2 linked regions of the Rhodospirillum rubrum ATCC 11170 genome follow. The main gene of each other region encodes a partner of the protein of the gene in region 2 in a complex. Links are inferred from orthologs where the notes say so. Each region holds a gene or a part of one and is shown on either strand. Other genes may lie near its edges.

Evidence for each region.
Region 1: the proteins of RRU_RS13525 (region 2) and xseA are in contact, whole or in part, in a cryo-EM structure (PDB 8TXR), measured with the Escherichia coli proteins. The link is inferred for Rhodospirillum rubrum ATCC 11170 from one-to-one orthologs.

What each region holds. Positions count from the first base shown.
Region 1 is NC_007643.1:181,036-190,810, forward strand. What follows is about bases 3,407-6,258. They hold xseA (exodeoxyribonuclease VII large subunit), read right to left. Parts: upstream 5,714-6,258; coding sequence 4,100-5,713; downstream 3,407-4,099. Other genes in these bases: RRU_RS00815 (methyl-accepting chemotaxis protein), read right to left, coding at 3,407-3,961; RRU_RS00825 (usg protein), read right to left, coding at 5,837-6,133. Also shown: RRU_RS00805 (HlyD family secretion protein), read left to right, coding at 1-570; RRU_RS00810 (DHA2 family efflux MFS transporter permease subunit), read left to right, coding at 589-2,163; more of RRU_RS00815, read right to left, coding at 2,276-3,406; RRU_RS00830 (co-chaperone GroES), read left to right, coding at 6,441-6,755; groL (chaperonin GroEL), read left to right, coding at 6,773-8,404; RRU_RS00840 (helix-turn-helix domain-containing protein), read left to right, coding at 8,568-8,825; RRU_RS00845 (SulP family inorganic anion transporter), read left to right, coding at 8,906-9,775. UniProt on the Escherichia coli protein: Bidirectionally degrades single-stranded DNA into large acid-insoluble oligonucleotides, which are then degraded further into small acid-soluble oligonucleotides.
Region 2 is NC_007643.1:3,040,809-3,050,464, reverse strand. The notes cover bases 3,110-5,842. They hold RRU_RS13525 (exodeoxyribonuclease VII small subunit), read right to left. Parts: upstream 4,758-5,842; coding sequence 4,461-4,757; downstream 3,110-4,460. Other genes in these bases: RRU_RS13520 (histone deacetylase family protein), read right to left, coding at 4,882-5,811; RRU_RS13530 (polyprenyl synthetase family protein), read right to left, coding at 3,511-4,389; dxs (1-deoxy-D-xylulose-5-phosphate synthase), read right to left, coding at 3,110-3,450. In the rest of the region: RRU_RS13545 (S49 family peptidase), read left to right, coding at 1-644; RRU_RS13540 (TlyA family rRNA (cytidine-2'-O)-methyltransferase), read right to left, coding at 713-1,507; more of dxs, read right to left, coding at 1,513-3,109; RRU_RS13515 (ArsR/SmtB family transcription factor), read left to right, coding at 6,102-6,461; RRU_RS13510 (hypothetical protein), read left to right, coding at 6,618-6,794; RRU_RS13505 (helix-turn-helix domain-containing protein), read left to right, coding at 6,800-7,546; RRU_RS13500 (hypothetical protein), read left to right, coding at 7,786-8,208; RRU_RS13495 (AAA family ATPase), read left to right, coding at 8,492-9,656. UniProt on the Escherichia coli protein: Bidirectionally degrades single-stranded DNA into large acid-insoluble oligonucleotides, which are then degraded further into small acid-soluble oligonucleotides.

The sequences.
Region 1 (9,775 bases), 2.9 Mb from region 2 along the record:
CGTCTGGCCGTGCTCAGCGCCGATCGCGACGCGGCGGCGGCCGAAGTGCGCTCGGCCCAGGCGCAACGCGCCCTGGCCGAGATCAATCTCGCCAATACGGAAATCCGCGCGCCGATCGCCGGGGTGGTCGGCAATCGCGGGGTGCGGGCCGGTCAGTATGTGGCTCCCGGATCGGCGCTGATGGCGATCGTGCCGCTTGAGGGCCTGTGGATCGCGGCGAACTTCAAGGAAACCCAATTGGGCGCCATGGCGCCGGGACAGACGGTGAAGGTGGAGATCGACGCCTATTCCGGTCGCCACGGCCAGGGCCGGGTGGTCAGTTTCGCCCCGGCCTCGGGGGCGCAGTTCAGCCTGCTGCCGCCCGAGAACGCCACGGGCAATTTCACCAAGGTCGTCCAACGCGTTCCGGTGCGGATCGAGATGCTTGCCGATGATCCGCTGTCGGCGCTGATGCGCCCGGGGCTGTCGGTCGAGGTCTCGGTCGATACCCGTGGCGGGCGCGATGTCGCGCTGGGTCTGGTCGGCACCGCCCTGGCCGGTTCGGCCGGGTCTTCCCCCACCCACCGCTAAGTCGGGGCGCCCCGTTCCATGGCCGCCGCCCCCGCTTCCGCCGCCGTCTCCGGCGGTGCCTTGCCCTTGCGCGATCGCCTTGGCTTCTTCGCCCTGGTGGTCGGCATGTTCATGGCCATCCTCGATATCCAGATCGTCGCCAGTTCCCTGGCCGAGATCCAGGCCGGCGTCAGTGCCGGTCCCGAAGAGATCAGCTGGGTACAGACCGGCTATCTAATCGCCGAAGTGGTGATGATTCCGCTGTCGGGTTGGCTGTCGCGGTTGATGTCGACGCGCTGGCTGTTCACCATGGCCAGCGGCGGCTTCACCATCGCCAGCGGGCTGTGCGCCATCGCCTGGAATCTCGAAAGCCTGGTTGCCTTCCGCGTCGTTCAGGGATTCCTGGGCGGGGCGATGATCCCCACCGTCTTCGCCGCCGCCTTCGCCCTGTTCCCGGGCAAGAAGCAGGCCGGGGTGTCGGTGGTCATCGGCTTGGTGGCGACCTGCGCCCCGGCCCTGGGGCCGACCATCGGCGGCCATCTGACCGAGGCCCTGTCCTGGCACTGGCTATTTTTGCTCAACCTGCCGGTCGGCGCCGCGGTGACGGTCGCCGCGGCCACCCTGGTTCATTTCGACGAGGCCGATCCCAGCTTGCTGCGCCGTATCGACCTGATCGGCATCGGTCTGGTCGCGGTCTGCCTGGGAAGCTTGCAGTATATTCTGGAGGAAGGACCGCGCGACGACTGGTTCGACTCGGCGCCCATCGTCTTTTTCACCGCCTGCGCGGCGATCGGCGGCGTTTTGCTGGTTTGGCGCGAACTGACGGCCAAGGACCCGGTGGTCGATCTGCGCGCCTTCCTTGATCGCAATTTCGTTCTTGGCTGTCTTTACAGCTTCATCACCGGCGTCGGGCTTTATGGGGCGGTCTATCTGATGCCGCTGTTCCTCGCCCGCGTCCGCGATCTCAATCCGGCGCAGATCGGCGAGGTGGTGATGATCACCGGCCTGTTCCAGTTTCTGTCGGCGCCGCTGGCCGGAGCGCTGTCGCGCAAGCTTGATCTGCGGGTGATGCTGTCGTTCGGGTTGTTGATGTTCGCCCTTGGCCTCTGGCTGAACACCCATCTGACCCATGACTGGGACTATTGGGAATTCTTCCTGCCCCAGGCGGTGCGCGGGGTGTCGTTGATGTTCATCTTCATCCCGATCAATCGCCTGAGCCTGGGCACCCTGCCCAAGGAGAAGCTGGGCAACGCCTCGGGCCTTTATAATCTGATGCGCAATCTGGGCGGGGCGATCGGGCTGGCGGCGATCACCACCATGCTGACCGATCAGACCAAGATCCATTATTCCTATCTGGCCGAAAACGTCACCACCGCCCGGCTGGCCGCCGAGGCGACCCTGTCGGGCATGGAGCGCCATTTCGATCCGGTTCTTGGCAGTTCCTCGGCCCAGGCGGCGCTGGGACAGGTTCGTCAGATCGTGATGCGCGAGGCGACGGTGATGGCCTTCGCCGATGTCTTCACCGCCGTCGCCGTGGTCTTCGCCTTCGGCCTGCTGCTGATGCCTTTCGTCCACAAGGTTGGCGGCAATGGTCCCGATGGCGGCGGCCATTGAAGGATCCCAAGGGATCTGAACCAGATCGCGACGACGATTTGCTTCGACATCAAAGGGGTGGAGCGGCGGTAAAGGGGGGCGCCCTTGCCGCCGCTTGATCGAGGGCGACGGCTCAGCCGGCGCGGACGCGCTCGACGAAGGCGTTGATGCGTTCGTGCATGGTCTTGGCCGTATCGCGCAAGGCCTCGGCCGAGGCGTGAACCTGACTGGCGGCGGTTCCGGCCTGGGAGGCGGAATCGGATACGCTGGCGATGTTATCGGACACCACCGAGGTGCCCTGGCTGGCTTCCTGGATATTGCGCGAGATTTCCCGGGTGGCGGCGCCCTGTTCCTCGACCGCGGCGGCGATGGCCTCCGAGATGGCGTTGATTTCCGAGATGGTGCCGGCGATGCTGGAGATGGCGGTTCCGCTGCTGCGGGTTTCCTCCTGAAGGGCGGCGATCTGTCGGGTGATTTCGTCGGTCGCCCGGGCGGTCTGATTGGCCAAAGTCTTGACCTCGCCGGCGACCACGGCGAAGCCCTTGCCGGCGTCACCGGCCCTTGCCGCCTCGATCGTGGCGTTCAGCGCCAGCAAATTGGTCTGCTCGGCGATGGTGGTGATCAGCTTGACCACCTCGCCGATGCGTTCGGCGGCGGCGATCAGGGTCTGGACCTGTTGGCTGGTTTTACCGGCGTCGCGCACCGCATCGCCGGTGACCTGCGAGGCCCGCGTCACCTGATGGCCAATCTCGCTGATCGACGCCGACAACTCCTCGGCGGCCGAGGCGACGGTCTGGACATTGGCGCTGGCGGCCTCGGTGGCGGTCGCCACCTCGTCGACCCGGGTGCGGGTGGCATTGGCGCTGGCGTTCAGCGCGTTGGCCGCGCCGTTCAGATCCTCCGAGGCGCCGACCAGGGTGCGCAGCAGGCTTCCCACGCCCTGCTCGAAATCATTGGCCAGGGCCTGACGCATCGCCGTGCGCTCCTTGACGGCCTCGGCTTCGGCCTGCTTCTGGCGGTCGACCAGCGCCCGGTTTTCCTGGCCGTTGCGGCGGAAGACCTCCAAGGCCCTGGCCATGGCGCCGATTTCATCGCGCCGGGTCGCTCCCTTGATCTCGACGGCCAGATCGCCCTCGGCCAGACGGACCATGCGCGCGGTCATCTCGACCAGCGGCTTGGTGATCGAGTGGACGATGGCATAGGCGATCAGGCAGACCACCAGCAAGATGACGGCGATCGTCGCCCCGGCGGTAAAGGCTTCTTTGGCGAAGGCGGTCTCGACATCATCGATATACAAGCCGCTGCCGATCAACCAGCCCCAGGGCTCGAAGCCGACGGCATAGGAAATCTTGGCGATCGGCGCGCTTTCGCCCGGACGCGGCCAGGAATAGGGCAGCACGACCGAGCCGCCGTTGCGCGTGCCATCGACCAGGGCGCGGATGATCGGCAGACCGTTGGGATCGACCAACCCCATGCGATTCTCGCCCTCCTTGGAGGGATCGGGGGCATTGACCAGAACCGTGCCCCGGCTGTCGTAAACGAAGACGTAATCGCCCTTGCCGTAAGTCATCGCCCGCAAGGCCGTCCGCGCCCAGGTCTTGGCCTCGGCCTCGCTCAGCTTGCCGGCGATCTGCTGGCTTTGCGCCTGCTTGACGATCCCCAGGGCGGTGGTGGCGATCGACTGCACCTGGGCGGTGCGGTCGCGCATCATGCCCTTGTGTTCTCCGTTGAGAACCACCACCGAGGAACCGATCAGGGCGACGATCATAAGGGCGACCGGAATCCAGATCCGAATCGCGATACGTGTATTGGTCAACACGGGTCTATTCTCCATGGGGCCACGCCAAGCGGGGCCGAAGGATGGATCTGGGGGATCGGGAAGGGCGCCTTTTATAGCACTATAGGTCGCAAAGTCAGAGGACTTCCACAAGCCTGAGGCCGTTCAGGACGCCACGACTCAGAGGTCCTTGAGCAGGTCGCCCTGGCGGCCTTCGCCCGCAGATCGCGGCCGCCGCGCGGGCGACCGGCCGGCGGCGGTCGGCGGAGTTTCCGGAGCGGGTTGGCCGGGGATCGCCTCGGGGTCGGCCTCGCCGATCGTCGCCGCCACCCGGCCGTCACGGAAATCAAGGACGACGCCGTCGCCTTTGGTCAGGCCGCGCGCCGCCGGCACGATGGCGCCCGTGGCATCGCGGACCACCGCATAGCCGCGTTCGAGCACCTTGCGATAGGACATGTTGTCCAGCCGGGCGCCCAGGCCCTCCAGGGTGTCCTGGCGGCGGACCAGGGTCTGGCGGCCAAGATCGTCAAGCCGGCCGGCCAGGGTGGTCAAGGCCCGGCTTCCTTCGGCGACAAGGCGGGCGATCTGGCCCGGACGCAGACGGTCGGCCCGCTGGTCAAGTCGGCTCGCCGCCTCGCGCAGGCCGCGGGCGAGCCCGGTCTCCAGGCCGCGTCCGGCGCGTTCCAGGGCATCGGCCTTGCGGGCGATCATCTCGCCCGGTCCGCGCAGGCGGGCGGCCGTATGGAAAACGCCATCGGCCCGGCGATCGAGCAGGCGGGGCAAGGCGGCCTCCAGACGCTCGGCGCGATCATCAAGGCGCTGGGCGAAGGTGCCGATCAGCCGGGCGAGGTCGGGCAGGCCGCGCCCCAGTCCTTCGATCCGCAAGCGGCGTTCCTCGATCAGCCGCAAGGTCGCGCCGTCAAGCCGGCCGCCGCGCTCGCGGACCTGGGCCAGCAGATCCAGGCGAACCGGCACGGCCATTTCCGCCGCCCCCGTCGGCGTCGGCGCCCGCAGGTCGGCGGCGTGGTCGATCAAGGTGGTGTCGGTTTCATGGCCGACGGCGGAAATCAGCGGGATGGCGCTGGCGCTGGCGGCGCGGACCACGGCCTCGTCGTTGAAGGCCATCAGGTCTTCCAGGCTGCCGCCGCCGCGCGCCACGATCAGCACGTCGGGGCGCGGCACCGGCCCGCCCGCAGGCAGGGCGTTGAAGCCGGTGATGGCGGCGGCGATCTGGGCGGCCGCGCCCTCGCCCTGGACGGCGACCGGCCAGACCAGAACCGGACGGGGAAAGCGATCGGCAAGGCGGTGGAGGATATCGCGGATGACGGCGCCGGTGGGCGAGGTGATGACGCCGATCACCGAGGGCAGGAAGGGCGGGCGGCGCTTGCGCCCGGCATCGAACAGCCCTTCGGCGGCCAGCCGTCTGCGCCGCTCCTCGAGCATTTTCAGCAAGGCGCCCTCGCCGGCCAGTTCCAGCGATTCGATAACGATCTGGTAGCTTGATCGGCCGGGATAGGTGGTCAGTCGGCCGATGGCGATGACCTCGAGCCCCTCTTCCGGGCGCAGGGCGAGTTTGGCCATGGTGCCGCGCCAGATGATGGCGTCGATCACCGCCTGATCGTCCTTCAGGCGCAAATAGCAGTGCCCCGAGCCGGCCACCTTGGGCTGGCTGATCTCGCCGCGCACGCGGACGCGCGAAAAAGCCTCCTCGATCGTGCGTTTGAGGGCGCCCGACAGCTCGGATACCGAGAGTTCGGGAAGGTTGTGGACGGGGGCGTTGGGGGTGTCGATCATCGGCCAACAGTGCCCCAAGGGCCGCGCGCTTGGCAACGGCGGGTTTGTCATGCCGCCTTTGCCAAAGCCGGGCTTCCTTGGGAAACCCGTTTGGGCGCGACGCCTTGTCAAGGCTGGCAAGGATCAGTGGATAATCACGTGATCGACCGCCCGGAAGCCGCCGGCGGTGATCAGCCCGACGGTGGCGACGCTGACCGAATGCAGCCGGCCTTCCAATTCGCGTTCCCAAAACCGCAAGAAGCGCTGAAGCTCGGGGAAGCGCGGCGCGATGTCGAGCTGCTGCCAGATGTATTCCTGCAGCAACGAGGGATGATCGGGAAGGTGATAAAGGATTTTCGCCGTCGTCAGCCGGTAATCGGCCAATTGGCGGGCCAGATCGCCGGGGCGGGCGGTGGTCGGCGGCGGGGACATGGTGTTCATGGCGCAACCCTCCTGTGATCACCTCCGCCTAAACCGTCTCGGCCTTCGGCGGAGAACGCGCGTGTTTCCTCTCCTCATCCTTACGGATATGGGGTGCCGATGGATGCGCCGGGGAAAAAATAAACAAGGATAACAGACTGTTAGCAGCATATCGGCGCGAGTGCTGATAAAATTTTCCGTCCGACTCTTGACCCCGCCGCCGGCCCGCTTATTTCAGGGACGCCCGCTGCGAGGGAAGCCCCAGGCATTGGCATCCCGGGCGGGTGTCGTGTGTTGCGAATGCTAGAAGAAATGACGGAGGAGTCAGATGGCATTCAGGCCTTTGCAGGACCGCGTTCTGGTGCGACGCCTCGAAGAGGACGAGAAGACCAAAGGCGGCATCATCATTCCCGATACCGCCAAGGAAAAGCCGATGCGCGGCGAGATCATCGCCACCGGCCCCGGGGCCCGGGGGGAAGATGGCGTTCTGCACCCGCTTGACGTCACATCCGGCGACATCGTGCTGTTTGGCAAATGGACCGGCACCGAGGTCAAGATCGACGGCGTCGAGTATCTCATCATGAAGGAATCCGACATTCTCGGCGTGATCGAGGATGCCGATGCGGCCCGCCGGGCGGCGTGAGTCGAGGGGAGGAACCAATGGCTGCCAAAGACGTCAAGTTTTCCAGCGACGCCCGTGATCGCCTGCTGCGCGGCGTCGACACCCTGGCCAATGCGGTCAAGGTGACGCTCGGCCCCAAGGGCCGCAACGTGGTGATCGACAAAAGCTTCGGCGCCCCGCGCATCACCAAGGACGGCGTGTCCGTCGCCAAGGAAATCGAACTGAAGGACAAGTTCGAGAACATGGGCGCGCAGATGCTGCGCGAGGTCGCCTCCAAATCCGCCGATGTCGCCGGCGATGGCACGACCACCGCCACCGTGCTGGCCCAGGCCATCGTCCGCGAGGGCAGCAAGGCGGTCGCCGCCGGCATGAACCCGATGGACCTCAAGCGCGGCATCGATCTGGCGGTCGCCGCCGTCGTCAAGGACGTGAAGACGCGCTCGCGCAAGATCGCCACCAATGATGAAATTGCCCAGGTCGGCACCATCTCGGCCAATGGCGATGAAGAGGTCGGCAAGATCATCGCCCGGGCGATGGACAAGGTCGGTCACGAGGGCGTGATCACCGTCGAGGAGGCCAAGGGCCTCGATACCGAGCTCGACGTGGTCGAAGGCATGCAGTTCGATCGCGGCTATCTGTCGCCCTATTTCGTGACCAACGCCGAGAAGATGGTCGCCGATCTGGAAAACCCCTACATCCTGATCCACGAAAAGAAGCTCTCGGGCCTGCAGCCGCTGCTGCCGGTGCTCGAAGCCGTCGTCCAGTCGGGGCGGCCGCTGCTGATCATCGCCGAAGATGTCGAGGGCGAGGCCCTGGCCACCCTGGTGGTCAACCGTCTGCGCGGCGGCCTCAAGGTCGCCTCGGTCAAGGCCCCGGGCTTTGGCGATCGCCGCAAGGCGATGCTCGAAGACATCGCCATCCTGACCGGTGGGCAGGTGATCAGCGAAGACCTGGGCATCAAGCTTGAGACCGTCACCCTCGACATGCTGGGCACGGCCAAGACGGTGACGATCACCAAGGACAACACCACCATCGTCGACGGCGCCGGCGTCAAGGCCGATATCGACGCCCGCTGCGCCCAGATCCGCGCCACCATCGAAGACACCACTAGCGATTACGACCGGGAAAAGCTGCAAGAACGTCTGGCCAAGTTGTCGGGCGGCGTCGCGGTGATCCGGGTTGGCGGTGCCAGCGAAGTCGAGGTCAAGGAGAAGAAGGACCGCGTCGACGACGCGATGCACGCCACCCGCGCCGCCGTTGAGGAAGGCATCATCGCCGGCGGCGGTGTCGCCCTGCTGCATGCGGCCAAGGCCCTGGACGCCCTGAGCCCGGCCAACGCCGATCAGAAGGTCGGGATCGAGATCGTGCGGCGCGCCCTGCAGGCGCCGGTGCGCCAGATCGCCGAGAACGCCGGCGTCGATGGCGCCGTGGTCGCCGGCAAGCTGCTTGAAAGCTCCGATGCCGATTTCGGCTACAACGCCCAGACCGGGGTCTATGAGAATCTGGTCAAGGTCGGGGTGATCGATCCGACCAAGGTCGTGCGCACCGCCCTCCAGGGGGCGGCCTCGGTGGCCTCGCTGCTGATCACCACCGAGGCGATGGTCGCCGAAATCCCCGAGAAGAAGCCGGCCCTGCCCGCCGGCGGCGGCATGGGCGACATGGACTTCTAAGCCATCCTGGCTTGGACCAAGGGGGCCGCTTCCGATCGGGGGTGGCCCCTTTGTCTATTTTGCCGCCGATAGCGCTTTCATCTTGTAAGGATCATGTTTCAGGTATCACTATAGGGGTCTGGAACCCTACCAGTCCCCCTTATGCTTGCAAGGACCGTGATCCGTGATCACCGCTGCGCAGATGCGGGCCGCCCGGGCCCTTCTTGGAATCGACCAAAGGACCCTCGCCGATCTGTCGGGGGTGTCCTTGCCGACCATTCAGCGCATGGAGGCCAGCGACGGCACGGTACGCGGCGTCGTCGATACCTTGACCAAGGTGGTGCGCGCCTTCGATCTGGCCGGAGTCGAACTGATCGGCGAGGACGCGCCCAGCATCGGTATCGGCCGCGGCGTCCGTCTGCGCCAGCATACCAGGGGATAAGGGGTCCAGGGTTTCCCCCGCGACGGTGGACATGCCGGCTTTTCGACGAGTCCGCCCGTCTTTCTTGCGCAAAGGTCGTCATGGACAGCCCCCGGATCGCCCCCCGCCCGTCGATCACCCGCCCCCCCGAGGAAGACTCGTTCCTCGCCCTTTTCACCCCCAAGCTCGTCACCATGCTGCGCGACGGCTATGGGCTGGGCGATCTGCGCGCCGATGCCCTTGCCGGGCTGACGGTGGCGATCGTCGCCCTGCCGCTGTCGATGGCCATCGCCATCGCCTCCGGGGCGACTCCCGAACAGGGGCTGTTCACCGCCATCGTCGGCGGCTTTCTGATCTCCGCCTTGGGCGGCAGCCGCTTCCAGATCGGCGGACCGGCGGGGGCCTTCATCGTTCTGGTCGCCGCCACCGTCGCCGAGCACGGCTTTGCCGGCATGATCCTCGCCACCTTCGTGGCCGGGCTGATCCTGGTGGCCATGGGGCTGTTGCGGCTGGGGACCTACGTCAAATTCATCCCCTATCCGGTCACGGTGGGCTTTACCGCCGGCATCGGCGTGGTGATCTTCACCACCCAGATCAAAGACCTTCTCGGCCTCAGCTTAAGCGGGCCCGAACCGGGCGAGATCTTGCCCAAGCTGATGGCCCTGGGTTCGGCCCTGCCGTCGATCACCCCGGCGGCCCTGCTGATCTCGATCCCCACCATCGCCTTCATCGTCTTGCAAAAGCGCTTCCGCCCGGGCTGGCCGGGCATGCTGCTGGCCGTCGCCCTGGGCAGTTTCACCGCCTGGCTATTCAATATGCCAATCGAGACGGTGGGCTCGCGCTTTGGCGAGATCCCGCGCACCCTGCCGCTGCCGTCGATGCCGGTCTTCTCCTTTGATCTTTTGATCGCTGTCCTGCCCGATGCGGCGGCCTTCGCCCTGCTTGGCGCCATCGAGTCGCTGCTCTCGGCC
Region 2 (9,656 bases):
CGATGGGCGATGTCGCCGCCTCGGGGGGCTATTACATGGCGATGGGCGCCAATAAGATCGTCGCCCAGCCCGGCACCCTGACCGGCTCGATCGGCGTCGTCGCTGGCAAGTTCACCATCGCCAAGGCCAGCGAGGACCTAGGCATCGCCTGGGGCGGGGTGGAGGCCGGGCGCAACGCGGCGCTGTTTAGCCTGACCGATCCCTTCGACGAGGCCGGGCAGCGGCGCATGGATCAGATCCTTGATGCCATCTATGCCGATTTCACCGGCAAGGCGGCGGCCGGGCGCGGCCTGTCGCCCGAAGCGATCGAAGAGGCGGCGCGCGGTCGGGTGTGGACCGGCGAGGATGCCCTGGCCCATGGGCTGGTCGATGCCCTGGGCGGGCTGCAAACGGCGATCGAACTGGCCCGCACGGAAGCCGGTCTCGACCCCCATGCCCCCCTGGCGATCACCGTCTATCCCAAGCGCGAGGGGCCGGAGTGGCTGTTGCGCGCCCTGATGAGCGCCGAGCAGATCGGCGGCGTGCGCAGCGTCCGGGCGGCGCTGGGCTTGGTCAGCGGGCTGAGCAGCGAGCTTGCGCCGACGATCGACGGCCTGCGCGCCACCTCGGCCGGACCTCTGGCCATGCCGGTGATCGGGCGCTGATCATAAGAAACGGCCCGGCGGGACAATCCCGGCCGGGCCGTTGGCATGCCGAAGGGCGGCCGGTTTGCTCACACCCCGGAGAAGCGGCCGCCGATGAGGAATTCGATGTTGCCTTCCGGGCCCTTGATCGGGCTTTCGGTCAGGCCGACGACGCTCCAGCCGGGCAGGGCGGCCAGCCAGTCGGTGATGGTGGTGCAGACTTCGGCGTGAAGGGCGGGATCGCGGACGACGCCGCCCTTGCCGACGCGCTCGCGGCCGACCTCGAACTGCGGTTTGATCAGGGCGACCAGAAAGGCCCCCGGCGCCGCCCGGCCCAGGGCGGCGGGCAAAACGGTGCGCAGGCCGATGAAGCTGGCGTCGCAGACCACGGCGCCCACCGGCTCGGGGATCAGCGTGGCGTCAAGGTGGCGGGCGTTGGTGCGTTCCAGAACGATAACCCGCTCATCGGTGCGCAGCTTGTGGGCCAGCTGGCCATAGCCGACATCGACGGCATAGACCTTGGCCGCTCCCCGGGTCAGCAGAACATCGGTAAAACCGCCGGTCGAGGCGCCGACATCGAGGCAGGTCAGGCCTTCGGCGGAAAAGCCGAAGCTGTCCAACCCCTTATCAAGCTTCATACCGCCGCGTGACACCCAGGGATGGGGCTGGCCCCGGACATCGATGGCCAGATCGGCGGCCACCGGGGCGCCGGCCTTTTCCAGCCGCCGCTCGCCCGAAAACACCAGCCCGGCCAGAATCACCGCCTGGGCCTTGGCCCGGCTTTCGACCAGCCCGCGATCGACCAGAAGCTGGTCAAGGCGCAGCTTGCCCGGGCGCTTGTCGCCCGGGGGGCGCCGGTCATCGGCCGCCGTGTCGTCGTTCACGCCTGTCACGCCTTCAGGGCGCCGGCGTCGATGGTGGCGCTGGTTTCAAGCTTGAGGGCGTCGAGGACGGCGGTGGTGATGGCCTGGGCGTCGATGCCGGCCTTGGCGCATTGGACCTCGGGCGCGTCGTGCTCGAAGAAGCGGTCGGGGATATGCAGGGCGCGCAGCTTGAGGCCGCCGTCGAGCAGGCCCTGATTGGCCAGCCAGGTGGCGACATGGGAGCAAAAGCCGCCGATCGCGCCTTCCTCGACGACGATCAGCACCTCGTGGCGGGCGGCGAGATCGGCCACCAGCTCCTCGTCGAAGGGTTTGAGGAAGCGGGCGTCGGCCACCGTCGGCGTCAGGCCGCGCGCCGCCAGGATCTCGCAGGCCTCCAGGCACGACTGCAGCCGGGTGCCGATCGACAGCAGGGCCACGCCCTTGCCCTCGCGCACGATGCGGCCCTTGCCGATCGCCAAAGGTTGGGGATCCTCGGGGATCTCCACCCCCACGCCCTCGCCGCGCGGATAGCGCAGGGCGATCGGGCCGCTGTCATGGCCGGCCGCCGTCACCACCATGCGCGCCAGCTCGGCCTCGTCGGCGGCGCACATCACCACCAGATTGGGCAGGCAGCCGAGGAAGGCCATGTCGAAGACGCCGCCATGGGTCGCCCCGTCGGCGCCGACGAACCCGGCGCGGTCGATGGCGAAGCGCACCGGCAGCTTCTGCAAGACCACGTCGTGGACCACCTGATCATAGCCGCGCTGCAAAAAGCTGGAATAGAGGGCGACGAAGGGCTTCAACCCCTCGCAGGCCAGACCGGCGGCGAAGGTCACGGCGTGCTGTTCGGCGATGCCGACATCGAAGCAGCGCTGCGGATAGGCCGCCGCCAGCTTGTCAAGGCCGGTGCCGCCGGGCATCGCCGCCGTCACCGCGACGATGCGGTGGTCCTTGGCCGCCGCCGCCACCAGCTGCTTGCCAAACACCGCCGTATAGGACGGCGCCTGCGGCTTGGCCTTTTCCTGAACCCCGGTCACCACGTTGAAGCGCGACACGCCGTGGTATTTGTCGGGCGCGTTCTCGGCCGGGGCATAGCCCTTGCCCTTTTGCGTCACCACGTGGATCAGCACCGGACCATCGCGCCCGGCCTCGCGCACGTTGCGCAGCACCGGCACCAGATGGTCCATGCGATGGCCGTCGATCGGCCCGACGTAATAAAAGCCCATCTCCTCGAACAGCGTGCCACCGCCCGTCACCATGCCGCGGGCGTATTCCTCGGCCCGCTTGGCCGTGCGCTCCAGGGCGTCGGGCAGGCGGGCGACGATCTCCTTGGCCAGGGTGCGGATCGACAGCCAGCTTTTCGAACTGAGCAGCCGCGACAGATAGGCGCTCATCGCCCCCACCGGCGGGGCGATCGACATGTCGTTGTCGTTGAGGATGACGATCAGCCGCGATTTGGCCGCCCCGGCGTTGTTCATCGCCTCATAGGCCATGCCCGCGCTCATCGAGCCATCGCCGATCACCGCCACCACGTCGCGGGCGTCGCCGGCCAGGGCCGAGCCGATGGCCATGCCCAGACCCGCCGAGATCGAGGTCGAGGAATGCCCGGCGCCGAAGGGGTCATAGGGGCTTTCCTCGCGCAGGGTGAAGCCCGACAGCCCGCCGCCCTGGCGCAGGGTGCGGATGCGATCGCGCCGCCCGGTCAGGATCTTGTGGGGATAACACTGATGGCCGACATCCCAGATGATGCGGTCGTCGGGGGTGTCGAACACGTGATGGAGGGCCACCGTCAGCTCGACCACCCCAAGCCCCGAGCCCAGATGACCGCCGGTCACCGAGACCGCGTCGATCATTTCCGCCCGCACTTCGCGCGCCAGCTGCTCCAGCTGCGCCACCGAAAGACCCCGTGTGTCCGAAGGACCGCGGATCGTGTCCAAAAGCGGCGTTATCGGTCTCGATGTCACGGCGGAATTCTCCTCGTATGAAAACCGTCCCTTGACGGGGGGAAACACCCCCGGGGGGCTTCAGCTTTTGCGGTCGACGACGAAACGGGCAACGGCGCGCAGCAGGTCGGCCTTCTCGTCGAAGGCGTCAAGGTGATTGACGGCCTGTTCGGCCAGCATGTCGGCCTGATCGCGGGCGCGCTCGAGGCCAAGCAGGGAAACGAAGGTGGATTTGCCCGAGGCCTCGTCCTTGCCGGCGGTCTTGCCCAGGGTGGCGGTATCGCCCTCCACATCGAGCAGGTCGTCGGCGATCTGGAAGGCCAGACCCAGATCATGGGCGTAATTGAACAGGGCCTGACGCTGCGAGCGCGGCGCCTTGCCCAGGATCGCCCCGGCGATCGAGGAGAAGCTGATCAGCCGCCCAGTCTTGAGCTGGTGCATGCGGGTGATCGCCGGAACGTCGAGCGCGCCGTCGATCAGGCCGCGTTCGGCCATCAGATCGATCATCTGACCGCCGACCATGCCCTTGGCGCCGGCGGCGATCGCCAGCTCCGTGACCAAGTCGCAGCGCACCGCCGGATCGGAATGGGTGCCGGGCAGGGCGATGACCTCGAAGGCCTTGGTCAACAGGGCGTCGCCGGCCAGGATGGCGGTCGGCTCGTCGTATTGCCGATGGACGGTGGGGCGGCCCCGGCGCAGATCATCGTTATCCATCGCCGGCAGGTCGTCGTGGATCAGCGAGTAGCAGTGGATCATTTCGATGGCGGCGGCGACATTCAGCGCGCAGGCCCGCGACACCGAAAACAACTGCGCCGACTGCAAGACCAGAAACGGCCGCAGACGCTTGCCGCCCTCAAGGGCGGCGTAGCGCATGGCGTCGACGACCCGCCCCTCGGGGCCGTCCGTCGCCGGCATCAGTTGCGACAGGTGATCGTTGATGGCCAGCGCTTCGGCGGCCATGACTTCGTTGAGATGACTCACGGTCCCAAGGTCCCCCACTTCATGAATGCTCCGGTCTCGCCGATGGTCTTTCACGTCGCATCGAAGGGGGCGGTGCCGACGCTGCCGTCGGGGCCCAGGGAAATGCGCTCGACCTTCATCCGCGCCTCGGCGAGCTTGGCTTCGCAATGGCGCTTGAGGGCGACCCCCCGCTCATAGGCGCCGACCGCCTGATCAAGCTCGATCGTTCCCTGTTCGAGCTTGCGCACGATGGACTCGAGTTCGGTCAAAGCCTGTTCGAAAGACAGGCTGGCGATGTCGATGCCATTTTCATCCGCGCCGGAGCCCGAGGGGCCGCGGGAGACGCCGTGTTTGATATCGTCGGACATGACGGCCTTCGGCTGCTGCAAAGGCGCGGGATTGTAACGACAGGCGGGGCGCGGAGCAACCGCCCCGCGCACACCGCCCACCGAAACCGCGTTTACGCCAAAGCCCGGCGGTTTTCGGGCGGGGTCAGCGTTCCATCAAGGTCTTGACGTGAGCCGAGACGCAAGAGGCCAGGGCCGTCAGATCGTAACCGCCTTCGAGCACCGACACCACCCGGCTGTCGCAGACGTCATTGGCGACATCGAGGACCTGCTCGGTCGCCCAGACGAAATCGGCGACCTTGAGGTTGAGATTGGCCATCGGGTCCATCACATGGGCGTCGAAGCCGGCGGAAATGATGATCAGATCGGGGGCGAAGGCGCGCAGCGCCGGGGTGATCCGCTCGGTGAAGGCCTCGCGAAAGCGCAGGCCGTCGGCGCCCGAGCGCAGGGGGCAATTGACGATATTGCCGTGACCGCCGGTTTCATCGACGAAGCCGGTATTGGGAAAGCTGTGGGCCTCGTGGGTCGAGGCATAGAACATCGCCGGATCATCCCAGAAGATATGCTGGGTGCCATTGCCGTGGTGAACGTCCCAGTCGATCACCGCGACGCGTTCGGCCCCCCAGCGCGCCCGGGCGTGATAGGCGCCGATGGCGGCGTTGTTGAACAGGCAGAAGCCCATGGCCGTGGCCAGTTCGGCGTGGTGACCGGGGGGACGGACGGCGACGAAGGCGTTGCGGACCGATTTGTCCATCACCGCGTCCACCGCCTGAACCATGCCGCCGGCGGCGCGCAGGGCGGCCTCGCCCGAATCCGGCGACATCACCGTATCGCCGTCGATGTGATAGGTGCCCTCGCGCGGCACGTGATCGAGAAGAAATTCGACATGCGAGAGGGGGTGGACCCGCAGCAGCTGTTCGCGGGTCACATGGGGAGCTTCGTCGCGCAACAGCAGCATGAAGTCCTCGGCTTCAAGGACCCGCTGAACGGCGCGCAACCGGTCGGGACATTCCGGATGGAAGGCCCCGGGATCGTGTTCGACACAGGCATGATGAGAGACCAACAATGTCGTCATGTCTTCCTCCCCGGGCGTCGTTATGAGTTTTTTGCAGCCCTTCGATTCCTATATTTCAGGCAGTGCTGATGTACGCAAGGGGCTTTCCAAAACTTGGTTGCGCAGGGGTTCGCTTTCGCCTTCCAGGGGCGATAGTCGTCTGCTTTAGAGGGGAAATTATCAGGCCTATAAAACCAAAGAGGGACTTTCGGCGGGAAAATATGGTCGTAGTCCATCAACGCCTTTAGTCTCACTTGAGTTGTATCCCGATATTCCTCTAATTTAATGCCTGATGAAAACAGGTAAAACCGATGGATATTGATCTTCTCGCCCTGCAAGGCCAGACCCAAAAAGGCAGCGCTTTGCTCAAAGCCATGAGCAATGAGCATCGCTTGTTGATCTTATGCCACCTTATGCACCGCGAGCGGAGCGTCGGCGAATTAGAGCGGGTGGTTGGGCTGTCGCAATCGGCGCTGTCCCAACATCTGGCCCGCCTGCGCAAGGACGGCGTGGTCAAGACCCGCCGGCAGGCCCAGACCATCTATTACTCGCTGAACGGCCCCCAGGCCGGGGCCATTCTGCGCGTCTTGCATTCCCTGTATTGCGAAGACGCCGACACCGTCCCTTCGCGAGGGCGCAAGCAGGCCGGCGGGCAGACCGACAGGCTGTGAGGAAATATTTTACAGCGATTTATTGTTAATTAAATCTTAATCACACAAATATTTGACGGTTGTCGATCGGGGATCTAGAGTTTTCTCCGTCGCCCGCCCCCCGCTGCGCGGACGGCGCCGACGCTTTCCCATCCCCAGCCCCAGGGTGTTCATCCCATGGCCCAGACCACTGCCACCGTCATCGATCTCGCCGCGTTTCGCCGCCGTCGCGCCGCCGCCACGGCGCCCGTGTCCCAGGTGTCGCGCCCGGCGACGATGGCGGTGGCGATGCCGATGCCGATGATGCTGTGGTGTCCGGTTTGGGTGATGGTGGCGATGCCCGCCGCGCGGTGAGGACGATGACCGACGAAACGGGCCGCCTTGTCCGCGAGCGAGACGAGGACGCCCCGTCCTCGCCGCAGGCCGCCGTCCTTGCCCTCCCTGACCGGGACGCCGCCCCGTTCTTCAGGGAAGCGGGCAGGCCCTCGGCGACGATCCCGTCCTTCGAGCCGCCGACCGCCGCAGACCTTGGCCGATCGGCCGAGGATCTGATGCCGGTGGTCGGCGAGAATCTGCGCCGCCTGCGCACCGGGCGCGGATTATCGCTCGACCGGCTGGCCAAGCTGTCGGGGGTCAGCCGCGCCATGCTGGGTCAGATCGAACTGGGGCGCAGCGCGCCGACGATCACCGTGCTTTGGAAGATCGCCCGGGCGCTTGATGTGCCGTTCTCGGCCTTCGTCGCCGCGCCGGCGCTGTCGAAGGCCGTCGTGCTGCGGCGTTCGGAAGCCAGTTGGCTGACCTCGACCGATGGGCGGTTTTCCTCGCGCGCGCTGTTTCCCTTCGATGCGCCGCGCCGCGTCGAATTCTATGAGGTGGTTTTATCGGGGCATTCCATCGCCCAATCCCACCCCCATCCCGCCGGTACGGTCGAGACGCTGACGGTGGCGCGCGGCGTGCTCGAGGTGGATAGCGGCCCGCGCATCCATCGGCTGGACCCCGGCGACGCCCTGCAGTTCGAAGCCGATATCGATCACGCCTATCGCAATCCCGGCGGTGATGACACGGTCTTCTATCTGGTCATGACTTATGTGGAAACCGTTGGCTGACCCCGGCGACGGGGGCGGATTTCCTGAAAAGGCTGGCTTGCGTCCGCATACGCAGTTTTTCGGTTGCGCAAGCGGATCGATAAAACTTCATTCGTAGGGTCGATTGCGGCTGCGCCATTGGTTCTTTCGATTGCGGCTGCGCCATTGGTTTTTTCGATTGCGGCTGCGCCGCTGGGCGGCGCAGCCGGATCGCGTGCCCCCGTAATGGCCGGGGACGGGGCCTTTAGGCGGCGGCCGTCATGCAGGCCATCATCGGCATGCCACCGCACATCATCATCATCGGCAGGCCCGCCGTCATCATCGCCATCATGCGCGTGCAGCAGTCCTTCATCATGTCCATCGACAGGCCGTCCGTCGGCATCATCGTGCAGACCATGCCGGTGGGGGTCATTTCGCAGGTCATGGTACAGGTCATCATCGGCATCATCTGGGGCATCATCGCGCCCATCATCATCGGCATCTGGCCGGCCATCGGCATCATCTGCGGCATCATGGACCCCATCATCTGGGGCATCATGGACCCCATCATCGGCATCATTTGCGGCATCATCTGCGGCATCTGGGGCATCATGGCGGTGGGCATCGGCATCGTGGTCATCATCAGATCTCTCCGATTTTTGCGCTTGGAACGGGTGTCTCAAGCGCTTCGACAACCGTGTTAGGCCTCGCCGGACAAGCCCACAAGGCGCGCCGGGGGCGGTCCTTCTCTTTCCTCCGCTATACAAGACATCCCCCCGGGGGCGGCGGAAACCTTGTCCACTATCGCGGACGGCGCTCCGTTATGACGGAAGATCAGCGGCTATCGGGCGGGTGGGCGGCGGGCGGCGCCGCGACTCGGGGGCTGGCGACCGCCACCGCCGCGGTCTTTCAGCTTCCTCTGGTGGTGGCGGGCGGGCTGTGGCACTCTGGGTCAGGCTCAACAACGGCCGCACCGCGGCACAGGCGATGATCCCGAAGTCACAACGCGCCGTTTTCACCTTTCTCGCCAAGCCCGAAACCCACGGGCCGGGCGTCGATCGGGTCGATCAGGTCCATACCCATATTTCGGCTTTGTTTCTGGCCGGCGAGCGGGTTTTGAAGCTGAAGAGGGCGGTGGCGCTGCCCTATCTCGATCACACCACCCTGGCGGCGCGCAAAGCCTGCTGCGAGCGCGAAGTGGCGATCAACGCCCCCGGCGCGCCGGGGCTTTATCGGGGCGTCCTGCCCGTAACCCGCGAGAGCGACGGCACCCTGGCCCTGGATGGCGCCGGGGAGCCGGTGGAATGGCTGGTCGTCATGAACCGCTTTGATGAAGGGGCGCTGTTTGATCGCCGCCTTGCCCTGGGCCATCTGGATCGCCATCAGATGAGCGATCTGGCCGAGGTGATCTTCGCCGCCCACGAGCGGGCCGAGAGGATCGACGATGACCATGGCCTGGGCTTCGGCCGCAATCTGGAAGGCGCCCTGGCCGAACTGGCCGAACAGCGCGGGCTTCTGGGCGAGGCCCTGAGCGACGAGGTCGCGGCCGCCTTGCGCGCCGCCCATCAGCGCCTCAAGCCGCTGTTGGCCGAGCGGGCGGCGGCCGGGCGGGTGCGGCGCTGCCATGGCGATCTGCATTTGCGCAATATCGTGCTGTGGGACAATCGCCCGGCTCTGTTCGATGCCATCGATTTCACCGAGACCTTCGCCCGCATCGATGTGCTTTATGATCTGGCCTATCTGCTGATGGATCTCGATTACCGGGGGCACCGCCGGCTGGCCTCGATCACCTTCAACCATTATATGGAATTCGCCGGCGATACCGGGGGGCTTGCGGCCTTGCCGCTGTTCCTGGCCCTGCGCGCCACCATTCGCGCCTTTGTCACCGCCGCCGGCGCCGCCAACCAATCCGATGGTGATGAAGCCGCCAAACTCATCGCCGAGGGCCGCCGCTATCTGGCCCAGGCCACGGGCTATCTGACCCCCGGGTCCCCCCGTATGGTCGCCGTGGGCGGATTATCGGGCAGCGGCAAGTCGCGGCTGGCCCGTGAAATCGCCCCCCATCTGGGCTGCGCCCCCGGCGCCCTGGTTTTGCGCACCGATGTGTTGCGCAAGCGCCTGATGGGATTGTCGCCCTATCAAAGCCTGGGGC